3 regions of the Agarivorans sp. QJM3NY_25 genome follow, and region 2 is predicted to be linked to each of the others. Evidence: predicted binding sites of a transcription regulator. Region 2 holds the regulator's gene; each other region holds the start of a gene.
What was found. The regulator sigma-54, encoded in region 2, starts transcription at its own class of promoters, with help from an activator protein. The targets are predictions, from matches to a motif close to GTTGGCACGNNNNTNGNNT.
Positions count from the first base shown of each region.

Region 1: a site for sigma-54 is predicted at 1,831-1,849, ahead of ACRRSW_RS18020 (Npun_F0296 family exosortase-dependent surface protein). Genes of this name have one in related genera too.
Region 3: a site for sigma-54 is predicted at 2,233-2,251, ahead of ACRRSW_RS21640 (flagellar basal body L-ring protein FlgH). Genes of this name have one in related genera too.

Region 1 is NZ_CP194041.2:3,948,698-3,952,945, forward strand. Features, by position in the region: gene ACRRSW_RS18015 (IS30 family transposase) at 311-1,258, shown strand; gene ACRRSW_RS18020 (Npun_F0296 family exosortase-dependent surface protein) at 1,910-2,665, shown strand; gene ACRRSW_RS18025 (alkaline phosphatase) at 2,835-4,248, opposite strand, start outside.
Region 2 is NZ_CP194041.2:4,154,144-4,158,391, forward strand. Features, by position in the region: gene lptB (LPS export ABC transporter ATP-binding protein) at 1-655, shown strand, start outside; gene ACRRSW_RS18935 (RNA polymerase factor sigma-54) at 707-2,212, shown strand; gene hpf (ribosome hibernation promoting factor) at 2,239-2,526, shown strand; gene ptsN (PTS IIA-like nitrogen regulatory protein PtsN) at 2,535-2,978, shown strand; gene rapZ (RNase adapter RapZ) at 3,005-3,862, shown strand; gene ACRRSW_RS18955 (HPr family phosphocarrier protein) at 3,849-4,118, shown strand.
Region 3 is NZ_CP194041.2:4,724,733-4,728,980, reverse strand. Features, by position in the region: gene ACRRSW_RS21645 (methyl-accepting chemotaxis protein) at 1-1,373, opposite strand, end outside; gene ACRRSW_RS21640 (flagellar basal body L-ring protein FlgH) at 2,477-3,235, shown strand; gene ACRRSW_RS21635 (flagellar assembly protein T N-terminal domain-containing protein) at 3,243-4,248, shown strand, end outside.

The DNA.
Region 1 (4,248 bases), 210 kb from region 2:
GAGAGTTGTTTACAATGATTATCCCGATCACAAACAACCCGATACTGCATTCTCGGAGGGAACAGGGTCGTGCGCGGCAAATAACAGTGCTTACTTATGCCTTCAAGCGGATGAACGATGGCATAAGGTAGATGTCACAATGTACTCTGATGACTTAAGCTAGTTAACTGACTCATCTAAGCACCATACGTTATTTTTAAACATGCCCGATTTCAGATAATAACTGCGACATTCATGGAAAGGTGTAGAAGAGGAAGCCAACTGCCGAAAGTGGTACGCTCTTCTCGCCAAAGAAACAAGCAGTACTACCATGAATTATCAGCAGTTGACCGAGGGGAGAAGATATCAGATTTCAGCCCTTTTGGAACAGGGGATTTCAGTACCAGAAATTGCCAATACAGTTAAATGCCACCGCTCAACTATTTATCGAGAGTTGAAGCGATGTGGTAAGAAGGAGCAGTATCTGCCAGATAGAGCCCATCAATTAGCGGTAGTGAAACGAAGGCAAGCTCGTAAGTATCGAATATCTCAGTCACGCATAGGTTTTGTAGAATTGTTGCTGACTATTGATTGGAGTCCAGAGCAAATATCTAATGTCTTAACCCGCGCTGGAGCTAACGTGAGTCATGAGTGGATTTACCGTTTTGTTGCTCGTAATAAGCGACAGGGTGGCAAACTCTTTCGACACTTACGCCAAGGCCACAAACGGTATCGACGAGGTAAGAAAGAGAAAGCGCCTGCTATCAAAAATGCTGTTTCGATAGATGAACGGCCAGAAGTTGTTGAGAGCCGCGAACGTTTTGGTGACTGGGAAATTGATACGGTTTTAGGTAAACACGGGACAGGAGCTGTCATCACCATTTTAGAGCGTAAAACACGTTTCTATCTGACAAAAAAAGTTCCCTCAAAGTCGGCAAAAGATGTGACGAAAGCAACCATTGATATGCTAATGCCTTACAAAGAATTCGTTCATACAATTACAGCTGACAATGGTCGCGAATTTGCTGGCCATGAAGAAATAGCAGAGGCATTGGAGGCCGAGGTTTACTTTGCTCATCCCTATAGCTCTTGGGAACGAGGAGCTAATGAAAACGCTAATGGCTTATTGAGACAATACGTTAAAAAAGGAACAGACCTAAGAACTGTCAGTGATGAGGATATTGAGAGGGCTCAGCGAAGGATAAATTATCGTCCGAAAAAATGTTTAGGATTCAAGCAACCCGCCGTCATTTTCAAAGAAATAATGGAAGCGGCTTGAGAATTAAGAATGTCGCAGTTCGGAGTTGAATTCGGGTGTAATTAAATTTTTATAGGCGCAGCCTGCGGATGTATTTAAATCTAATTGGCTGGTATTTTTAAAGCTTTGCTTAGCAATAATAATATAAAAATTTCTATATACAAAAGTAGATTTTAGTAACACAAACCAGGCAAAAACCCATTGAAAATAGACACTTATATAATGCCGTTTTCTAAAGTATAACTGCATGTATTAGTTGTGGTTCATATATATAACCAAACAACTAATACAATATTATCCTTGTACAAGCCAATTTAAACTCAAAAATTATCAGGAACAATAATTATTCTATGATTCCTTCCTGTCATAAAGCTAACAAATACAAATCATCAATTAAATAAACGATTCAGTGACCAAGAGAGCACCGTCAAGTCAATAACGAGTCCCTCTCCCACAAACTGTACTTCCCCCTTGAACTATCAAAAGAATAATCGAATTTGCAAAAAGCGAATACCTAGTTTGCATTTCGAGAAATGTATTCTATTTCAATAAGAACTAAGCGATAAGCAATTGAAAAATAAAAATATAATAAAACTGGCATGAAACTGGACTACTCGGTAATCAACAGCACCTAAAACCACCAACGCTAGCGCGATCCAGTCGAGGTATCAAATGCAAGCAAAATTTCACAAAATACTCATGCAACTCACACTCTGTTCAAGCATTCTAACAACAGTATTCACTTCATTAGCTAGTCAGGCAGGCGTTATCTACAGTATCGAAAAACCAGGCATTCAAAGCTCTCAAGTGAGCGGATTAACCCTCACCGAAGATTTTGACCAACTATCGAACAACAGCCTAGCCAAGGGTTACCAAGCCGATTTTGGCTATTACTCGGTAAAAAAAGGCACCGCGAAGATCCACAAATTTGGGGTTTATGGGGGGGCATTTGGCGAAGGGAAATACCTATTTATTCCGAATAACAGCGCTGTAAAATTAAGTTTTGACCAAGCCGTCGGGTATTTTGGTTTTTGGTGGAGCGCAGGTGATAGTGGTAATCAATTGAGTATTACCACCAAGTCTGAAAACTTAATGTTTGCTACTCACCAAATTTTAGATGCAGCCGTATTGGAACCCGAGCACTACGGCAGCCCAACGAGAGTGAGCGGAAATAAACGCGAGCCTTATGGCTATGTCAATTTATTTGCAGAAACAGAGGCTGATAAAATAGTCTCAATCGAGTTCTTTGGCCGAAACTTCGAAACCGATAATCACACAACCAGCATCCAGCGCGAGCGCATTACTGGTTTAACATTAGCGGCGGTCAGCGTACCTGAGCCCAAAAGCAGCTGGTTAATCGGCTTGGGGTTGTTACTATTGATGATTCGTCAGACTAGGTGCAGGCAGCGAACTGAACACGCTCGATAGAGCCTTTGGGCTCTGATACCTAAAGGATAATCCGAACAGTGCTGGCGGTTCGGTCACTGCGCATTCTCCATAAACTAATTCTTATTTATAAATGTAAAAACGGTGCTAAACCTTTGCTTAGCACCGTTTGACAAGAACATCGTGTAAATATTAGCGTGAAAACCGCCGACTATTTCACCATATCTTTAATATATTGACCCAATTCAGAGTGGTGCATAATTCGAGAAACCGGAATGATTTCTTTTAACGGTCCCCACGCAAAAACATTGACCGGAGTATGAGTATGCGTGCCCGTACCCCAAACCGTATTTTGGCCCGTCGCATGTTGGCGCGCTAATACGTTACCGCGGTCGTTATAAGGGAAGAACGCGTCGAAGTCATTAATAGCAGGCACATCATTCGCAGATAAGTAGCTATGCATTTTTTTATAGTATGGATTTGGCTTGGTTGCCATCACATGAGCTGCTTGCTCAGAGGTAATCGAAAAATCACTATTTGCGTTCACAATTTCAGCTAAATGATCTGGAGTTTGTTGCGCTTTATCCAATTTGTCGAACTGAGCAAGCATATCTGCATAACTCATTTTCTGATTATACAAACCGTCTAAAATATCAAACTTACCAAAGTTGAAGTTAGGCGCATAATCGCGTTTTTGAAATGCTTCGCCAGTACGTTTTTCTGGTTTTGGTAAGTCATTTGAAGAATAGCTGAAACCGAACGAACCTGTTTCGTGGTCTGCGGTCACAATGATCAAGGTATCTTCACGACCTTTCGCCCACTCATAAACTGAATTGACCGCTTCATCGAATTTGATCATTTCATGTAACATCGTGCCAGCATCGTTACTATGTCCAGCCCAATCAATTTGCCCCCCTTCCACCATAAGGAAAAAGCCGTCCTGATCTTTAGCCAATACCTCCAGAGCTTTGTCTGTCATCTCTTTCAATGTTGGTTGAGTGCGTTTCGGATCATTTTTAGTATGGCTATAAGCAATGCCGTCATTCATCCCCGAATAAGAAAACAAACCTAATAATTTGTCACCTGACGCATTTGCCAACATATTTTTATTAAATGCCAAACTGTAGCCTTGGGTTTGCGCTTCATTCAGCAAATTGCGCTCATCCTTACGCTTAGACTTAAGCTTCACATCGCCCTGAGTCAATAACTCAAGCGCCTTATAAGTCTCCCCTTTATCATTGGTAGATTTAGGGATCCAATGACGAATACCACCAGACAGCATCACATCGGCACCAGTTGCCAACATATCAGACGCAATCTCATTTTCTAAAGAACGATGCGGTTCATGGGCAGCAAAGGCTGCAGGAGTCGCGTGGGTGAGACGGGTGTCAGAAACCAGTCCGGTGGCTTTGCCCATCCGTTTGGCTTTTTCCAGCACCGTTTCTACATGATCGCCATTTGAGTTAATTCCGATCACCTCAGAGGCGGTATATACCCCGGTCGCTAACATCGTTGCAGAACATGCAGAGTCAACAACGATGGCCTCCTCTGGATTAGTTAACGAAGAACCGATCACGCCTTCCTGGGCCAGCTTATACAATGCAGTGGTTTCACCGCGATAGATA
Region 2 (4,248 bases):
CAATGTTGAAACTGGAAAAATTGTCGGTTTATTAGGGCCCAATGGCGCTGGAAAAACCACCACTTTTTATATGGTGGTTGGTTTAGTCCCAAGGGACCAAGGGCGGATCCTAATTGACAACGAAGATCTGTCAAGTACCGCCATGCATACCCGGGCTCGCAAAGGCATAGGTTACCTACCGCAAGAAGCATCTATCTTTCGTCGCCTCTCGGTAGAAAAGAATATTTTAGCGGTCTTAGAAACACGTAAAGACCTCGATAAACAACAACAAATGGGCGCGCTCGATGACTTACTTGAAGAGTTTCATATTGGTCATATTCGCAAGAATTTAGGCATGAGTCTGTCGGGCGGTGAACGTCGCCGAGTAGAAATTGCCCGCGCTCTAGCTGCCGCACCTAAGTTTATTTTGCTTGACGAACCCTTCGCAGGCGTGGATCCTATTTCTGTTATCGATATAAAAAAAATCATTGAACATCTTCGTGATCGCGGTCTGGGTGTATTGATCACCGACCACAATGTAAGAGAAACACTAGATGTTTGTGAGCACGCCTATATCGTTAGCCAAGGCGAACTGATAGCCTCAGGAAAACCTGAGGAGATACTTAAAAATGAGCATGTGAAACGAGTTTATCTCGGTGAACAATTCAAGCTATAGTTAAAGTATGTCCTCAAACGCGATAATAAAAAGAAGGAACAGCGGTAATTAATGAAAGCATCTTTGCAGTTGCGTCTTGGTCAGCAATTAACCATGACCCCCCAGTTACAACAGGCCATACGCTTACTCCAGCTTTCGACGCTGGATCTGCAGCAGGAAATCCAAGAAGCTTTGGAGAGTAATCCTCTGCTAGAAGCAGATGAAGCGCAAGCAAATGACGCAGACTCGGCTGAATTTAAATCAGCCAGCGAGCAAAATAGTGATGCAAACAATAGCCAAACGGAGATCGATAGCAGCCAGATGGAAACTGGCGATGCGATTAGTCAAGATACCGTCGCAGACGATCTTCCGGTTGACTCAACTTGGGATGACATTTACAGCGCGAGCTCGGCTCCTGCCAGCTCTTCATCCGGTAGCAGCAGTGATGACAACGACATGTTGTTTCAAGGTGAAACCGTTGACTCCTTACAAGATCACTTGCTCTGGCAAATGCGCCTCACGCCTTTTAGTGAAATAGACCAAGCTATCGCCCTCGCCATCATCGACGCAGTCGACCAATCAGGTTACCTGACCCAAGATTGTGAGCAATTACTTGAGGGACTACGTTCGATTGAAAATAATGATTTAGATGTCGAGTTAGATGAAATTGAAGCAGTACTTAAACGTATTCAGCACTTCGATCCAGTTGGTATTGCTGCCCGCTCTCTACAGGAATGCTTACTCATCCAATTAAGTCGTTTCAGCGAACAAACACCTTGGCTGAATGAAGCGAAAGACATCGTATCGAATCATATTGACGTATTAGCAAATCGAGATTTTCGTTTATTGGCCCGTAAAACCAAGTTAAAAGAGGAGCAGCTACGCGAAGTGATGCGGCTGATTCACACCTTAGAGCCAAGACCTGGTAATGCCGTCGAACCAAATCAAGCCCAATACGTAATTCCCGATGTCTCGGTGATTAAACGTCAAGGTCGCTGGGTGGTTGAACTCAATCCTGACGCGATGCCAAAACTACGCATCAATTCACATTATGCATCGATGACTAAAACCTCGACCAACGCCAACGATACCCAGTTTATTCGCAGCCATCTGCAAGAAGCAAAATGGTTCATCAAGAGTATTGAAAGCCGTAACGAAACCCTACTGAAAGTCTCTAATTGCATCGTGCATCACCAACAAGCTTTCTTTGAATATGGTGAAGAAGCCATGAAACCGATGGTATTGAATGATGTTGCCGAAGCGGTTGAAATGCATGAATCCACGATCTCTAGGGTCACGACTCAAAAATTCATGCATACCCCTCGCGGGATCTTCGAACTCAAATACTTTTTCTCTAGCCATGTGGCTACCGATGGTGGAGGAGAATGCTCCTCAACAGCCATTCGTGCATTAATTAAGAAACTGGTTGCTGCCGAGAATACCAGTAAACCACTCAGCGATAGTAAAATCGCTGATATTTTGGCAGATCAAGGCATCAAGGTGGCTAGGCGTACGATAGCTAAATATCGTGAGTCATTGGCTATTCCACCTTCTAACCAACGTAAGAGCCTTATTTAAAGGCCACTATAAAGGGGACGACATCTATGCAAATTAACCTTACTGGACACCACGTAGAAATCACTGAGTCTTTGAGAGAATATGTCCACACTAAGTTTACTAAGCTACAACGACGATTCGACCAAATTAATAATGTCCATGTTATTCTCAATGTCGAAAAACTGAATCAGATTGCCGAAGCCACTATACACCTAAATGGTGGTGAATTATTCGCCACTTCAGAACACGCTGATATGTACGCGGCCATCGATAGCCTCATCGATAAGCTCGATCGCCAAGTCATTAAGCATAAAGAAAAACTCACCAAACATTAGTCATAGTAATGCAAATAGATAAAGTACTAAGCTTGGACTGCACCCAAAGTGCAGTCCAATGTTCGTCAAAAAAACGAGCATTGGAATTGATCAGTGAACTAGTTGCGAAGCAACTCGACACCACATCTAAAAGTATATTTGAAAGTTTATTAAATCGTGAACGCATGGGCAGTACTGGCATTGGCCAAGGCATCGCGATCCCTCACGGTAGAATAGGCAATCAATACCATGCGACCGCAGTATTATTACGCTGTACTCCGGCGATTTCCTTTGACGCCATTGACAATCAAGCCGTTGATTTAATATTTGCCTTACTGGTTCCCGAAGACCAATGTCAACAACATCTAAATACTCTCGCTCAAGTTGCTGAAAAACTTAACGATAAGCAAATATGCAAACAACTTCGTACAGCACAAAGTGATGACGAATTATACACGATCATGATAGCCTAAGACTCTAATCGTTATTAGGGGTTATCATGGAACTGATTATCGTTAGCGGGCGCTCCGGTTCAGGTAAAACGGTCGCACTACGAGTATTAGAAGATTTAGGTTATTACTGTGTCGACAATTTACCAGTCGTATTATGGCGTCCTTTAATTGAACACCTAAAAAGACAGTACACCAAAGTCGCCATTAGCATTGATGTGCGAAATTTACCTGATGAACCCTCACCCATCGGTCAACTAATTCGCGATGAAGGCTCTGAGCTTAACCTATTAAGTATTTTTCTCGACGCGAAAGATGATGCGCTGATCCGCCGCTACAGTGAAACTCGGCGGGTTCATCCACTGAGTCAAAACGACATGTCTCTAGCCAAGGCCATAGAATCTGAAACCGCCCTGCTCGCCCCCATTTCTCGCAATGCTGACCTAAGAATAGATACCTCGCGTTTATCCGTACATGAATTGAGTCAGCTCATTCGATCGCGAGTGACCGGAGAACAACAGCAGCAATTAATTATGGTGTTTGAGTCCTTTGGCTTTAAAAATGGCGTACCCAATGATGCCGATTACCTATTTGATGCTCGCTTTTTACCGAACCCGCACTGGCAAGAAGAACTACGACCTTTATGCGGTCTCGATCAAGCGGTTAAAGATTATTTAGCCAAGCAGCCTCTTGTAGAGCAGTACATCCAGCAAATCGCTGATTTATTAGGATCTTGGCTGCCGCATTTAGAAGCCAATAATCGCGCCTATCTGACCATCGCAATTGGTTGTACTGGCGGACAACATCGTAGTGTTTATGTCGCCGAACAACTGGCTGAACACTTTAGTCAAAAACGTAAGGTGCAGCGGCGCCATCGAACTTTGGAACATAAACTTGAAACTCACTAGACAAGTCGTCGTAAAAAACAAACTGGGCTTACACGCTCGCCCAGCCACCAAACTGGTCGAATTGGTACAAGAATTTGAAGCTGAAGTAAGTATTATTGACGGGAAAAAAACCGCTTCGGCTGCCAGCGTGATGGGATTGCTGGTGTTGGCAAGCGCTCAAGGCAATACCCTCACGATAATCTCTGAAGGTAACGATGCAGAGGCTGCTCTCGATGCCATACAACAACTCGTTGAAGCAAACTTCGACGAGGAATAACGCGAATTTATTGATGCAACTGCTACACTAAGTCCTGTTGCATTTTTAGTGAATATTTATATCGTAGCGGACAAGGCAGAGCCTATCGCGTAGAAACAGCACTGATGCAGGTACTCAAGCCGTAAACTGT
Region 3 (4,248 bases), 570 kb from region 2:
CCGCAACTTTCTGCGGATTGAACGCTAACATGCGCTAAGTCTTTACTTTTTTGCATCACACTGGCGGTATCAACGGCGAGTTTTTGTAGGCGATTAATTGTGCTTTGGATCTCTTCGGTTGATTGATTAGTCCTTGCTGCTAAATTTCTAACTTCATCGGCGACGACCGCAAATCCTCGACCTTGTTCTCCGGCTCGAGCGGCTTCAATGGCAGCGTTTAATGCGAGCAAGTTGGTTTGTTCAGAAATACTACTGATCACTGAGGTGACATCACTGATCTCCATCACTCCTTCTTTTAACTTATTCACTTGATCGGTGGCCGATTCTAGTTCAACGGATAAAGTTTTAATGCTATCAACACTTAAACTTACGTCGTTATTACCAAGTTTTGCCTCTTTACTGGCATTAATTGTGTCAGTTGCAGTAGATTCAGCATAACCTGCCACTTCGGCAACGGTTGCCGACATTTGATTCATCGCTGTGGCTAGTTGGTTTAGTTGGTCTCGTTGATTGGTCACTGCTTGACTTGTTTCTTCTGCAGAAGAGGCGATGCGTGTTGCAGCATCTGCTAGTTGTTTCGCTGAGTTCACCGACTCAAGTAAAGCCTTACGAACCGAGCGAATACTTTCGTTAATTCGCATGGCAACAATACCAATTTCATCTTGGCCATGAACTGGAATTTTGGCCGTGAGATCGCCATCGGCGACTGATTTCATCGCTTGCTTAATGTCTTCAAGCGGTTTCACTACGGAAGAGCTAATGATATAACCCAACAGGATCATAATAACGATAATCAGCAAGGTGGCTCCCGCCATTTTTAACACCTGATTGTTCACTTCTTGAGCAATGTCGTCGGTTAGCATTCCTGCACCGACGATCCACCCCCAAGCTTGAAAATTTCGAAGATAGGCTATTTTATTCGAGGCTTGCATGTTGCCATTAGTCCAAGGGTAGGTAACGATGCCACCATTTGGCCTCTGCCCAGCATTAACCATGTCGTACCAATAGTGTTCTTTGGAGCCTTTGCTTGCGTCGCCCATTTGCTGACCAATCAGATCGGCCCGTATCGGATGAGCTAATATTCGGCGTGAAGTATCAATAATATATAGGTAGTTATTACCATCAAAACGAGTTGCTTCGATCAACTCCTTGGTTCGAGCTTGAGCTTCTTCTTTAGAATATCGTTGATTGAAGTCGGCTATTTGGCTGAGAGCCGCATTAACCACTGCCTTGAGGCGTGATTCTCGTTCAAAGGTTAAGTTACGGCTGAGGGTGTTTGCCGAAATTAGCGACAGGCTTATAAAGCCTATGATTGCGACACTAATAAGGATGCTAAGTTTAATACTGACTCTAATATCTTTAAGTTTTAACATTTGTCTATTACCATTTTGGCCCAGCAACGGTGTTACTTGGGGTCTAGTTACCAGTCATGCGATCAATTATTACCCTATGCTTGAATTATCATCATTGGATAAATTTGATCTTGTTAGTCTATGAAAAGCAATTCACCGTAATCGAGACGTACTTTCTTTCCTAGAAAAATTTAGTAGCTAAACCAATTTATGGGACATAGAAATCAACTTCGGTTTTTAAGGTTATAAAGTAAGCAACTCAACTTAATAGTAGTTTCCGCATTAATAGTTTCAAATTATTTGGCGATTTAATTTATAAGGTCTTTTGACATTAGTTGCTCGGCATATTGATCGAGTGCTTTAAGGGCTGGTTTATCTTTTGATTTGCTTCAGATCTAAAACTGGCTGGTGAACGCTATGAGCTTGAATAAATGGCGTCGATGGTCTTGGCATTTTCTGCTGCAAAAATATTCCTAAGTCATATCGATAAGAGTTTAATAAGCGGGCTCTTTTAGCGGGGGGTATCGAGTTTAGCAGTACAGTCTCTGAATCAAGAAGTAATCAAGCACTGTAAAAATAGTTTTGGAAGAACATCTGTTAAGAAGCCGTTATGTGTGGGAGGGGGACTACTTCGAATATTACATTATATGCTCTTGGATTGAACAATTCCTATTTATAAATCATAAGCTTATGGGAAATGTTTTTCCGCAGTTTCATTTTTTTATGACAATTTTTTGCCGTCCACAGGCAAGATTTGCCGATTCTACATGGATTTTACTGTTTAGTTAATAAACAACAGTCATATTGTTTATCGGCAGCGCTAAATAAAAATTTACATCAAATTTCAAAATTAACATAAAATGCTGAAATATATGAATTTAGTGGCATTTAATTTGCATTAAGTCATTGGTGAATGACCTAAGCGACGGATTGTTGTCGGTGATTACACGTTTGTGTCGATTAGATCTTCGTAAGGATGTGTTTCTAATGACGTTAGTGGCATTTGCTTTGCTATAAGTTGTTTATGTTTTATTTAAGCAGCTAATTAAAAGGGGCGTTCAGTCCTCTTCAGTAAAGTATATGAAAGAGTAATAAACGGAACTAGCGGAAGTGGGAATAGATCAATGATAACTAGGATGATGGTGATGTGCAGTATAGCCTTGTTAGCTGCATGTTCGACTATTAAAGAGGGCGTAGAAGATGTTGTGGAAAGCGTCCAAGAGCATGAAGACAGTAGTCAGCGACAAGTCACGGTGAGTACCGATCATCGTTCACCAATTCCAGATGACCCTTACTATGCGCCTATTGAACCCGGCCCTGCGGCGGCACCAGTGATTGTGACCGGCTCGATGTTTAACAGCAACACTTCGCGGAGTTTATATAGTTATACACCTCCTTTCGCTTTAGGCGATACCATCACCATTTTACTTGATGAGGAAGCTACTGCGACTAAGTCGGCTAGTTCAACTCTGGGGAAAGAAAATAGCTATAAGTTGGATCCGATTTCGGTACCTGGTGGCACCTTGACCATTAATGGTCGAGAAGTGCAACTAGAAATGAATCAGAAGCAAGATTTTGATGGTTCTTCAGACGCCAATCAACGACATCGTTTATCTGGGAGAATTACGGTATCGGTGGTCGACATTCTTAACAATGGCAATCTGGTGGTACGCGGAGAGAAGTGGCTGGTAATTAATAACGGGAAAGAGTATATGCGGTTTACCGGTATTGTTCGGCCTCTAGATGTTGCGGAAAATAATACGATCGGCTCTTATCAAGTGGCCGATGCACGGATCGAGTTTAGTGGTACTGGGGATCATGCCGACGTGCAAACTCAAGGTTGGTTGTCTTCGTTCCTAGGCGGAAGTATGTGGCCCTTATAGGAAGTTGATGATGCACCTATTGAGATTGATTTACTCTAGTGCTTTTTTGTATGCGCTATTGGTTGTTCCTTGTTACGGCGTGTGGCTGGAGGGAGAAGGACAGGCGCGGATTATTGATGGTCAAGTCGATACTGCTCGCCAGCAAGCGATCCAAGCTGCGTTGATCACATTAATGTATCGGGGTGGGGCGAGTGTTAAGTCTTTGCAGGTTGTTAAATCTGGAGTGCTGGAAACCGATGAACTAACGGTTCGCACTAATGGCGAAGTGTATGACATGAAGCTGTTAGTTGAGACGATCAAGGAAGACCAGATTATGGTGAAAGTCACGGCTGATATCTTTCCCCTTAATAGCTGTGAAAAGGACAGTTATGCGAAGACCTTATTTGTTGGTCCTTTTCAGCTACAAAAGCGTGAGCATGCTCAGTTGGGCGGAATTTATCGTACACCGGAAGAGGTATCACGAAGAGTTTTTCATCGTTTCAAGCAAAACAGCAAGCGGGTGGATGCGCGTCATTTAATGACTCAGCAAATTGCTTTGGATGGTCGTTACTCGCATGATTTAGAATCGCAAATGCTAACGTTCGCTCGTTCGTTATCGGAAAAATTCGATGTGCAATACATCCTGTTTGGTCAAATCGTCGATATGTCCAGTTATAACGAGACTTCCACCAATCTGCTGGGTATCAGTGATACGGTGAAACAACGAAACTTTCAGATGAAGTTGTTTGTGATTGATGGAATCAATGGAGAGACTGTTTTACGTAAAAATTATGGCTCGAATCGAGAGTGGCCGTTTGATGTCACTATGAAGTTTGATGTAACTGGTGAAACGTTTTGGTCTTCGGATTATGGCAAACTGATTGATTCCTATATAGATCAGTCAGTTCAAGATGTTGAAGATTCGTTGTATTGCCGACAAAGCCTCGCCAAAGTTGTTGGTATCTATAATGGTCAGGTTGTGATTAATATCGGACGAGTAAACGGCGTGCGTAAAGGGGATAAATTTGAACTGG